DNA from 2 places in the Pediococcus acidilactici genome. Region 1 is predicted to be linked to the other one. Evidence: riboswitches for the same ligand, from Rfam matches in the RefSeq annotation. Region 1 holds a riboswitch; the other holds the start of a gene.
The links. A riboswitch is a leader RNA that binds a small molecule or an ion and turns the genes downstream of it on or off. The one in region 1 is predicted to bind FMN.
Positions count from the first base shown of each region.

Region 2: another riboswitch for FMN. It lies ahead of I6H64_RS00300 (ECF transporter S component); the one in region 1 lies ahead of ribD (bifunctional diaminohydroxyphosphoribosylaminopyrimidine deaminase/5-amino-6-(5-phosphoribosylamino)uracil reductase RibD).

Region 1 is NZ_CP066046.1:746,418-751,698, reverse strand. It holds gene folP (dihydropteroate synthase) at 1-962, shown strand, start outside; FMN riboswitch at 1,642-1,776, shown strand; gene ribD (bifunctional diaminohydroxyphosphoribosylaminopyrimidine deaminase/5-amino-6-(5-phosphoribosylamino)uracil reductase RibD) at 1,867-2,940, shown strand; gene I6H64_RS03655 (riboflavin synthase) at 2,941-3,540, shown strand; gene I6H64_RS03650 (bifunctional 3,4-dihydroxy-2-butanone-4-phosphate synthase/GTP cyclohydrolase II) at 3,533-4,747, shown strand; gene ribH (6,7-dimethyl-8-ribityllumazine synthase) at 4,752-5,225, shown strand.
Region 2 is NZ_CP066046.1:65,630-70,910, forward strand. It holds gene I6H64_RS00280 (CDP-glycerol glycerophosphotransferase family protein) at 1-499, shown strand, start outside; gene I6H64_RS00285 (DUF4811 domain-containing protein) at 683-1,447, opposite strand; gene I6H64_RS00290 (MDR family MFS transporter) at 1,447-2,925, opposite strand; gene I6H64_RS00295 (MerR family transcriptional regulator) at 3,077-3,529, shown strand; FMN riboswitch at 3,582-3,706, shown strand; gene I6H64_RS00300 (ECF transporter S component) at 3,832-4,413, shown strand; gene I6H64_RS00305 (hypothetical protein) at 4,517-4,675, shown strand; gene I6H64_RS00310 (biotin transporter BioY) at 4,890-5,281, shown strand, end outside.

The DNA.
Region 1 (5,281 bases):
TGGAGGGGCTGAAAGTAGACCTACTTTTACCACGGGTTAACTTAGCCCTTTTTAAGGAAAAGTTGACGGAAATTTTTAATGACCCGAGTTTAGACCAACAAATGAACGATCTAAATCAAAAGTACCGGGTGCTGTGGCAAGCTGGTCGCTTTGAATTTAACCTTACTGAACGTCCCGTAATCTATGGGATTTTAAATGTTACTCCCGATTCTTTTTACGATGGCGGCTGGTATCAAAGTGAAACCGCAATCTTAAAACGGGTCTCTGAAATGGTTGACGCTGGAGTAGACGTTATCGAAGTTGGTGGCCAAACTACTCGGCCAGGCTTTGTAGAAATTCCCCCGGAGGAAGAGTTCAAACGAGTTACCCAAGTACTCGACCTAATTCAAAAGAACTTTAGTCAAGTGGCGGTAGCGATTGATACTTATAAATACGCGGTAATGGAACGGGTGATCGATTATGTCGATATCATTAATGACGTCAACGCCTTTACCGATGACCAACGAAAGCTGGCACTGATGCGTAATTCTAATGTTGGACTGCTAACGATGCACAGCGCGCGTAATAAAGATTACGATAACCTTACGGCAGAAATGAAGACATTCTTTGAAGAAAATATTGCCACGCTAGTTCAAAACGGAATTAATATTAATCGAATTGCGTTAGATCAGGGGATTGGTTACGCGAAAAAAGCGGATGGCTACCAAGACTACGCGATGATGAAAAATATCGACCAGTTTAATTACCTAAACCGGCCCATGATGATTGCCATTTCGAGAAAAGGGTTTGGGGCTAAATTATTCGGGTTACCAAAAGAAGACCGGCTCCCGGTAACGCTGGTGGCTGAGGCATATATGTATCTGCATGGTGGCCGGATTTTACGAGTCCACGACATTGCCGAAACGGTTCAACTAGCTAAAATGTTGGACGTCATCCAAAATGGGTATTGGTTTGGTAGTTAGCTTTAACCACACTAAATGATGAGTAATTGGATAAAAATCTTAAAAAGCTATTTCAGTGAGGGTGAGACAAAAGTTAGTTTGTTTCGCGCTCTTTTTTATTTAATAAAGTTAGGAAGATTTAAAAAGCGGAAGGAAATGTGATCAGCCGGGACAAAATGATATAATCGGATACGTAATTAAGTAGGGGATCTGCAACCCCCGAAAAATTGCCGCCGTTTGAGTTTTTATATGGCACCCCTCAAAAAATCCAGAGGCGTGGAGGTGTCAGATATGAATAACTTGAAAGGGATTGTTAATGGCGTGGGCGCTTGCTTTCTACGTGGTATGCCGGGGCATTTTGCTTCTGGCTAAAGCTTACGAGATAATAAAAAAAGCTAATCACATTAAGTAATTAGCTCGCACATTAAAACCCATCGGCGTGGCAAGGGAGGCACCCCTTGCCTTTTCCATTATGATATCATCAATCAAAATAAAATCAAGCAAAGGGAGCGTGAGTTAAATGCCAGGTATCATTACCGGAGCTTTAATATTTTTAGGGCTATCTTATTTAGTATTTTTTGGCGCTCAGGTGTACCATCGGGTTAAAACTGGACATTGGGAGAAATAAAAATACAAAGTTTGTTTAGTTGTATTCGACTAAACTTTTATTAAAGAGTAAACTCTGTTTCGAAAACTGAATAGATTTCTTCGGGGCAGGGTGTAATTCCCGACCGACGGTGACAACTCAGTGTTGAAGTCCGTGACCCGCTTTTTTTGCGGTTGACCTAGTGCAAGTCTAGGACCGACAGTATAGTCTGGATGGGAGAAGAAAAAACGCGAAAATTTCGTACTCTTTTTGTATGCTTTTTGGCATACTCTCGTATGAAATCTTTTTGGCTATCAAAAATCCGCCCCACACTTTATAGTGCGGGGCTTTTTATATGGGGTGATTTTGATTACTAAACAAGATTTTATGGATTTAGCTTTTAAATTAGCTTTGAAAGGAAAGGGCAAAACGTGGACCAACCCATTAGTTGGGGCTGTTATCGTTAAGAACGGTGAAATTTTGGCTACGGGATATCATCATCAATTCGGTAAAGAGCACGCGGAGATTGATGCGTTAAACCGGTTAGAAAACATCAACGCAGCCTTTGGCGCCACAATGTATGTGAGTATGGAACCGTGCAGTCACTTTGGCAAAACCCCTCCTTGTGCGACTAGGCTAGTTGAGGTTGGTATTAAAAAAGTTGTCATTGGCCAGCTGGATCCTAATCCATTAGTGTCAGGTAAGGGAGTTTCGATTTTAAAAAATGCGGGGATTGAAGTAACAAATTTAAATTTGAAATTACCAGAAAATTTAAAATATAACTTTTACTATAACCGTGGCCGGCCGTACATTACCGTTAAATATGCTATGACATTAGATGGAAAAATTAATCGCCAATCTAATCTGAGAAGCTTTATCACTGGGAATGAAGTTTTCGCGGATAGTCAACAGTTACGCCTTACAAATCAAGCTATTTTGGTGGGCGAAAATACAGCATTGACTGATAATCCATCGCTGTCTGTTAGAAATATAAATACGCCTTACCAACCTTGGCGAGTCGTTGTAGCTAATAATGCCGACCAGCTGCCAAACAATTTAAAAATATTTCAAGATCATTTAAAAACAATTGTACTTTCCCGGACGGTCACAAAGAAGAGATGGCCTAAAGGAATTAACATCGTTATCGATTCTAAATGGAATCCTAAAAAAATTGCAGAATATTTAGCTAAAATTGGGGTCCAGAGTCTTTTAATCGAAGGTGGTAGTCACTTACATGCTGAATTTATAGCTAGCAATCTTGTTGACGAAATTATTGTTTATGTAGCGCCCAAAATCTTTGGCGGTCAAGGATTACCAGCTGTTCAGGGAAAAGCTGCACAATCATCGAATTTTCAGTTAGTCAGCCGAGAATTCATTGGGTTAGATACGAAGTTTAAGTTAAGGAGAATGTAAATGTTTACAGGGATTATTAATGATTATGGGGCGGCTGCTCAAATTGATCGACATCAAAACTCTTCTAAAATAAAAATTACTACTTCATTAGTAAAAGAGATTAATAGCAAAATCGGAGATAGTATCGCGGTAAACGGAGTATGTTTAACAATCACAAGAATTTTTACGGACGGATTTCAAGTAGATGTTATGCCCGAGACTACTAAAAGAACCGCATTTAACAGGTTTAGAGTTGGCACAAAAGTAAATCTTGAACCTGCGCTTTTGCCAACTGATCGAATAGATGGCCATTTTGTTTTAGGACATGTGGACACTACGGCTACTTTGATTAAAAAGGTCGTCGACGACAACGCCATAGATTTTGAATTCACTATCGGTAATGATTTCAAACAATACATCGTGGAAAAGGGGTCGATTGCTCTAGATGGCGTCAGCTTAACCATTGTAAAAGTTATTGAAAACCATTTTATCGTTAGCTTGATACCGCACACAATTAAAGAAACTACTTTTAAATACTTAAAGATTGGAAATCAAGTAAATGTCGAGACTGATATTTTAGGCAAGTATATTCTTAGCAAAAAGAGGGATTTTAATGGTTAAAAAAGACGTACTTACGCGAGTGGAAGAAGCTCTTCAGGTTTTAAAAAAAGGTCAATTAATTATCGTTGCTGATGATGTTGAACGTGAAGGAGAGGGTGATATGGTGGGGCTAGCTGAACATGTTACCCCTGAAAACGTAAATACCATGATTTCTCATGCACGTGGGTTATTATGCGTTCCAATGAGTTTAGATTTAGCTAAAAAATTAGGCCTCCATTCGATGACTGACGACTCAACGGATGCGTTCGGTACTGCTTTTACTGTTAGTACTGATGCTAAAAGTACCACAACTGGCATTTCAGCGTATGATCGTGCTAAAACTATTAAACAATTAGTTGATCCACTATCAAAGTATGATGATTTTTATCATCCAGGCCATATATTCCCGCTAATTGCTAAAAAGGGTGGTGTGTTAGAACGACCAGGACACACTGAAGCCGCTGTTGATTTAGCTAAACTTGCTAATAGCACTCCAGCCGCTTATATCATGGAAATCTTGAAAAAAAACGGTAAGATGGCCAGAAAAAAAGATCTCAAGTCACTAGCAGAAGGGTTGCAGATGCCTTTAATTACGGTAAAAGAAATCAAGTACTACCGATTATTAAAAGATCAGCAACTCGTTAAAAGCGTCGCAAAAGTTAATTTGCCAACTAAATATGGAAATTTTAATTTAGAAGCATTTGAAACCCCAAATAGCCAAGAGCCTACTTTATTAATATCTAAAGGCCAGCTAAAACACGCGGATTCGCTACTATTACGGTTGCATTCGGAATGCCTTACCGGGGATGTTTTTGGTTCATTACGATGTGACTGCGGAGATCAGTTAATAGCTAGTTTACAGCAAATTGAAAAAAAGGGCTCAGGAGCTGTTTTATATTTGCGTCAGGAAGGCCGTGGAATTGGGTTAACCAATAAATTAAAGGCTTATATGTTACAAGAAGCCGGACTAGACACTGTAGATGCTAATTTAAAGCTGGGATTTCAAGCTGATGAACGAGAATATGACATTGCTGCAGCTATCTTGAAACAAAAGGGGATTTCTAAAGTTGAGTTGTTAACTAATAATCCCGATAAAATTACCCAATTAACTAAATATGGAATTCATATAGAGAAGAGGATTCCGCTTGAAATGAATCCTAATGATAATAATTTGAGTTATTTAAAAACGAAAAAACAAAAAATGCATCATTTGCTTACGGAGGTTTGATAGTATGAGAGAAGCTTACGGAAAACTTAATGGTAAAGGTAAAAAAATTGGTATTGTTGTTGCTAAGTTTAATGAGTTAGTAACTAGAAAATTATTAGATGGAGCTAAACAAGGTTTAGAACAGCTGGGAGTGGAAGCTAATAATATAATAGTTTATTGGGTTCCAGGAGCCTTTGAAATCCCACGGGTAGTCAAGCTATTAAGTAATTCGGGTAAAGTAGACGGCATAATTTCATTAGGTGCTGTAATTCGCGGTGAAACTTCTCATTATGATTATGTATGTAACGAAGTTTCGAGTGGAATTAGTCAGGTAAGCTTAAATAACAAAGTTCCAGTAATGTTTGGGATACTAACGACTGATAGTATGAATCAAGCCTTGGACAGGGAAAGAGGCAAATCGGGTAATAAAGGAATTGAATGTGCTAGTGGTGTCATAGAAATGATTAATTTAGAAAATGAATTAAAATTGAATAAATAACCTATTGTTATAAGGTAATAATCAAAAACAGCCCTGATAACCATCTTTGGTTACCA
Region 2 (5,281 bases), 680 kb from region 1:
TAGCCTACCGTTTGATTTGGCAAAATTACGGGCTGCGCTTGGAGAGGATACAATTTTGCTTTTACGGATGCACTATTTGATTGCTAACGCGGTGGATCTTACTGGTGTAGAAGACTTCGCAATTGATGTATCGAATTACCCGGACGTTGCGGATTTGTACTTAGCTGCGGACGTGTTGGTTACGGATTACTCCAGCGTTTTCTTTGATTATGCATACTTAAAACGGCCCATTGTGTTCTTTCCATATGATTATGAAACTTATCGCGACGAACTTCGTGGATTTTATCTGGACTATCAAAAAGATTTACCGGGCAAGATTGTTTACAACGAAGGCGAACTGACTCATGAATTAGCTCAACTCGCTAAGGAAACTCAGCAACAGCTAAGTCCCCAATTCGAACAATTTTACGCAAGGTTTTGCGCCATTCACGCGGGTGATGCGGCAGCCCAGGCGACAAATTGGGTAAGTCAACAGTTGCAAGCTTACGAGACTAAATAAGCAAGGTGAATTTTATGAGCGGTCTTACGCCAGTAGTTGCGCTAAAACGGCGACAGCGGCTTTTAAAGGGGTCTAACGGACTTGTAAAGCCAATAATTAACCACGATGGTCTTTGAAATCAATAAATGAAAAAGCTTCGCAAGAATTCCGATTCTTGCGAAGCTTTTTTGATCGGTAGCTAAACTACTTTTTAGCTTGTTCAATTAGCTTTTGCATCATTTGTGCTTGGTACTCAGCACTAAACTTCTTGGTAGCTTCAGCAGTTGTCTTGTCAGTCAACTTTTTCTGTTCGGCAGGACTCATCCGGGGATTTTTCTGCAAAGCAGCTTTTAAGGTGTCCTTAACCGTTGCGGTTACCTTAGCTTTTACGTACTTAGTAGCATCCTTTTTCATAGAAGCTTGATTTTGTTTAACCAATTTTTGCAATTTAGCGGCTTCGGTAGTTGACAAAGTTGGCCAATTTTTAGGCACGTAGAAGGTGTTAACCCGGTGGGAAACTTCCCGGTCGTTTCCGGCGATGCCAAACCAAAGGCGGTAGGTATCGTTTTTGTATACCCAACGGGTGGTTTTCTTCTCTAAACGGGCTTGGTCGTCGTTAGTGGTCTTAACCCGGTTAGTAGTTTTTTCCAATTCGGTGTGGGAAGTTTTCTTTTTGTCCGCATCCTTTTTATAAACGTAAACTCGTTCCTTACCATCGGTCCCAATATTCTTATAAAGTAACATGGGCATTTGTTTTGAAGGTGAAACTGAGTAAACGGTTTGGGTAGTTGTTTCGGTGATCTTCTTCATTCCGAAATGTTCCCGGTCGTTCATTACCAATAGCGCTACTGAGCCAACGACCACGATGGCAGAAATAGTGGTACAGATGTAACGAACCACGGGTTTGGGAATTAGGGTCATTGAAACAAAGGTTGCGATCACAGCAAGTATTAGTAGAAAAATAATCATTATTTTTCACCTCCAGCTTGAGGTTGTACTTCGGCTGAACTACCAGAACGGTTGCTAACAAAGAAGGCAATGATTAGACCTAAGGCACTGAAGCCAACCGCGATCCAAAACGATGCGTGGTAACCACTGATAGTGGCATTAAAGGCTTGGTCTTTGTAAGCAAGTGGTTCAGCTTTCAATAAGTGTTTAGCAGGCATTTGGTTGTTAGTAACGTTGGTTAGCACACTGACTAAAATAGCAGTTCCCATCGAACTAGCAACTTGCCGAAGGGTGTTGTTAACCGCGGTTCCGTGCCCCATCTTGTCAAATGGCAACGAGTTCATTCCGGCAGTAGTAACCGGCATCATTGCCATTGAGATTCCAGCCATCCGAATTGCGTATAACACGATGATGTAAAGCATTGGAGTGGTCCGGGTGATGAAAGCAAATGGTAACGTTCCGATTGTTAACAAGAACATCCCGGTAGTCGCTAACCGGCGTGCCCCAATTCTATCGAAGAGACGTCCGGTAATCGGGCTAAGAACCCCCATCATTAATGCCCCAGGCAATAATGTTAATCCAGAATGAAAGGCAGATTCGCCACGTACAGTTTGGATGTAAAGAGGAAGAACCATTTCTGCACCGACCATGGCAATCATGGAAACCGAACTAAGGGTTGCTGAAATTGAAAATTCAGGAATCTTCAATACCCGTAGGTCAAGGAACGGATTTTTACTCCGTAATTGACGCGCCCCAAATAGGATTACGAAGATTGCCCCGATAATTAAGGTGGCTACAACTAAGGAATCAGTCCAGCCCTTGTCACCAACTTCGGAGAAGCCAAAGAGCAAACTACCAAAACCAATGGTTGAAAGTGCAGCTGAAATCCAATCGAGTTGGGTGTGCTCCGTTTTCAAAACGTCTTTCATAAAGAAGAAACCAGCAATTAAAACTACAATGACGGTTGGGATAATCATCCCAAATAAAGTCCGCCAGTGGTAGTTATCAATGACCCATCCAGAAAGGGTCGGCCCAATTGCTGGAGCCACCCCGACAACTAGGCCGGCAAGTCCCATCGCTGAACCACGTTGGTTAGCGGGGAAAATGGTTAGCATCATGGTTTGCAAAAGGGGCATCGTAATTCCGACCCCTAGCGCTTGGATTAGTCGTCCAGCAAGGAGTACTGAAAACGACGGGGCTACGTAACAGAACGTGGTCCCAATTAAAAATATCGTCATGGCTGAAAGGTATAGCCGTTTGGAAGGAATCCGGCTAGTCAACCAGGCACTAATGGGAATCATGATCCCGTTGACCATCAAGAAACCAGTCGTGAGCCATTGCACAGTCGAGGTACTGATATCGAAGGCCTTCATTAAAGTAGGAAAGGCCGTGGTTAAAATGGTTTGGTTCAAAACGGTACAAAATGAACCAATTAAAAGCACAAGGATCAATAAAGACCGCTTATAGGGTTTTCCATGTGCATCAAATGCTTGTGTCATAAGCTTACAACCTCTTTTCATAAAAACTATTCTTAGATACTATAGTCCGGTATACCATCTTTGTCAACTTATTTGACAAAGATGTTAGAGAAGTTATAATTAAATTAAATAAACGGACAAAGTCAATCAGGTTAACTTCAGGAGGAGAATCATGGGAAATCCGTCAGATCGGGTCGATATGTTAAAAAGAATCATTGCGAGCGAGTCTTTGTTACTAAGTATTGGCGATGTGGCAAAGGCAATTGATGTGTCACCTCGTCAATTACGTTATTGGGAAAAGAAAGGCTACGTAAAGACCAATGTATCAGAGTCGGGCCAGCGTAAATATACGTACCCTGCACTTATTCAAGCCGGAAACATTGCCCATTACCTTAATAAGGGGTATACGTTAGCGATGGCAGCTAAAAAAGCCGAGGACAATCGTAAGTTAATGAAAATGTTACGAATTTTTTTGCAGTCCCGGGTAAACAAGGGCTACGAAATTGAAAACGGCTATGAAATCGACTTGGGTGAAGTGAAGAACTTACCTGCGGAAGAACACCTGCTGATAGACGTGATGCAAGACGGTGAAAGCTATTTCAAAATCAAAAAAACAAATGATTGACGAAGATTAATTAGTAGGCTATATTTATAGTGAAATACTTATAAAAAATAAGGTTCATCTTCAAGGGGCAGGGTGTAATTCCCGACCGGTGGTACAGTCCATGACCTGTCATTTTTGACAGCTGATTCGGTGAAATTCCGAAACCGATAGTTAAAGTCTAGATAAAGGGAGATTGAATTTATTGACGCGCACTGAATTTTTTAATTCGGTTTTTAACGCTGTTGCCCCGAACTCGAGCAACGGCGTTTTTTTGTGGAAATAAGTTACCAAGAAGGTGCTCCGATTCTAAAGGAGGCAGTAACATGAGTGTTTCTAAAGTTAATAAGATGGTGATTGTCGCAATGCTGGCAGCCATTTCGTTTGTGTTGATTTTCATTGATTTTCCGATTTTACCGGGGTTTTCGTTCTTAAAGATTGACTTTGCGGACGTACCGGTCTTGATCGGAACCGTTTTGTTTGGGCCCGTGTGGGGAATGGCGACGGCTGGATTAGCTGGGCTATTGGACATTATTGTTCGGGATAGCAACCCGGCGGGAGCCCTTGGAGCGGTAGCAAATTGGATGGCGGCGGTAGCATACGTTCTACCAATCTATTCGTTTTTGAAACGCGCAGAAGATCAGCCACATCACCAAGCTGTAATGGCGCTAGTTAAGGGAGTGCTGTTAGGAACGGCCTTGATGACCGTGGTGATGAGTGTGGCAAATCTGTTTGTTTTGTTACCACTGTATATGAAATTGGCAAGTTTCCAAATAAATATCTCGACGTTAAATATGGTGTTGTACGGGGTGCTACCGTTCAACATTTTAAAGGGAATCATAGTAGGAGCAGTAATTGGATTACTGTACTTTAGGCTGATGCCGATAGTGAGAAGGGGAGAAAAATAAAGAGAGTGGAAGCCACCGGGTAATTTTTGAGGATTAACTTGATTTTGGCCTTAATCGCGGTTTAGGCGATTAAGGCCAAAATATAGTTAACCGGAGAAAATTGGTGGCTGGAACTCGTTTCGACTGTGCAGCAACAGAACACAAAGGATTAACAGAAACAGGGACTAATCGCGGTTTTGGCGATTGGTCCCTGTTTTGGTTAACCGGAGAGAGCTGGGTTCCAGAACGCGGGTTAGCCAGTTCGCTAAACCACGGAGATTAGGCTCGCGACAGTCCTAATTTCAAAAATTACTACATATTATAATATCGGTTAACGGTAACCGAAAATAGCAGCTAATGCGCAACATGCTATAATAAAGCTTCATCAAAAATGGTTGATAAACAACATTTTTGGAATAAGGTAATTCAACTGTTCGGTTGGAAGGCCAAATTTAGAGGTGAAGTTTATGCGGCTTGACGCGCGAAGTATAACAAAAATGGCATTATTACTGGCAATTATCATTGGGTTGGGATTGGTTCCTAATCTTCCAATGGGATTGATTCCGGTTCCCATCACGGTGCAAAATATTGGAATTTTATTAGTGGGGTTAATCCTTACTCCAGGAGAAGCCGCAATCACCATCGGCGCGTTTCTGCTACTGGCCTTGCTAGGCATGCCAGTCTTAACCGGAATGCGGGGTGGAGTAGCCGTATTTATGGGACCGACGGGCGGTTACCTATTGGGGTATCTTGTAGGAGCAGTGTTATTGGCATGGTGGACGTCACATGGTCGACAAGATTGGTTTGGTCTCTTTGCAAAAGTTGCCATCATTGCGGTTCTAGTAATTGATTTATTGGGAATTGTTGGATTTGCAATTAATATGCGGAT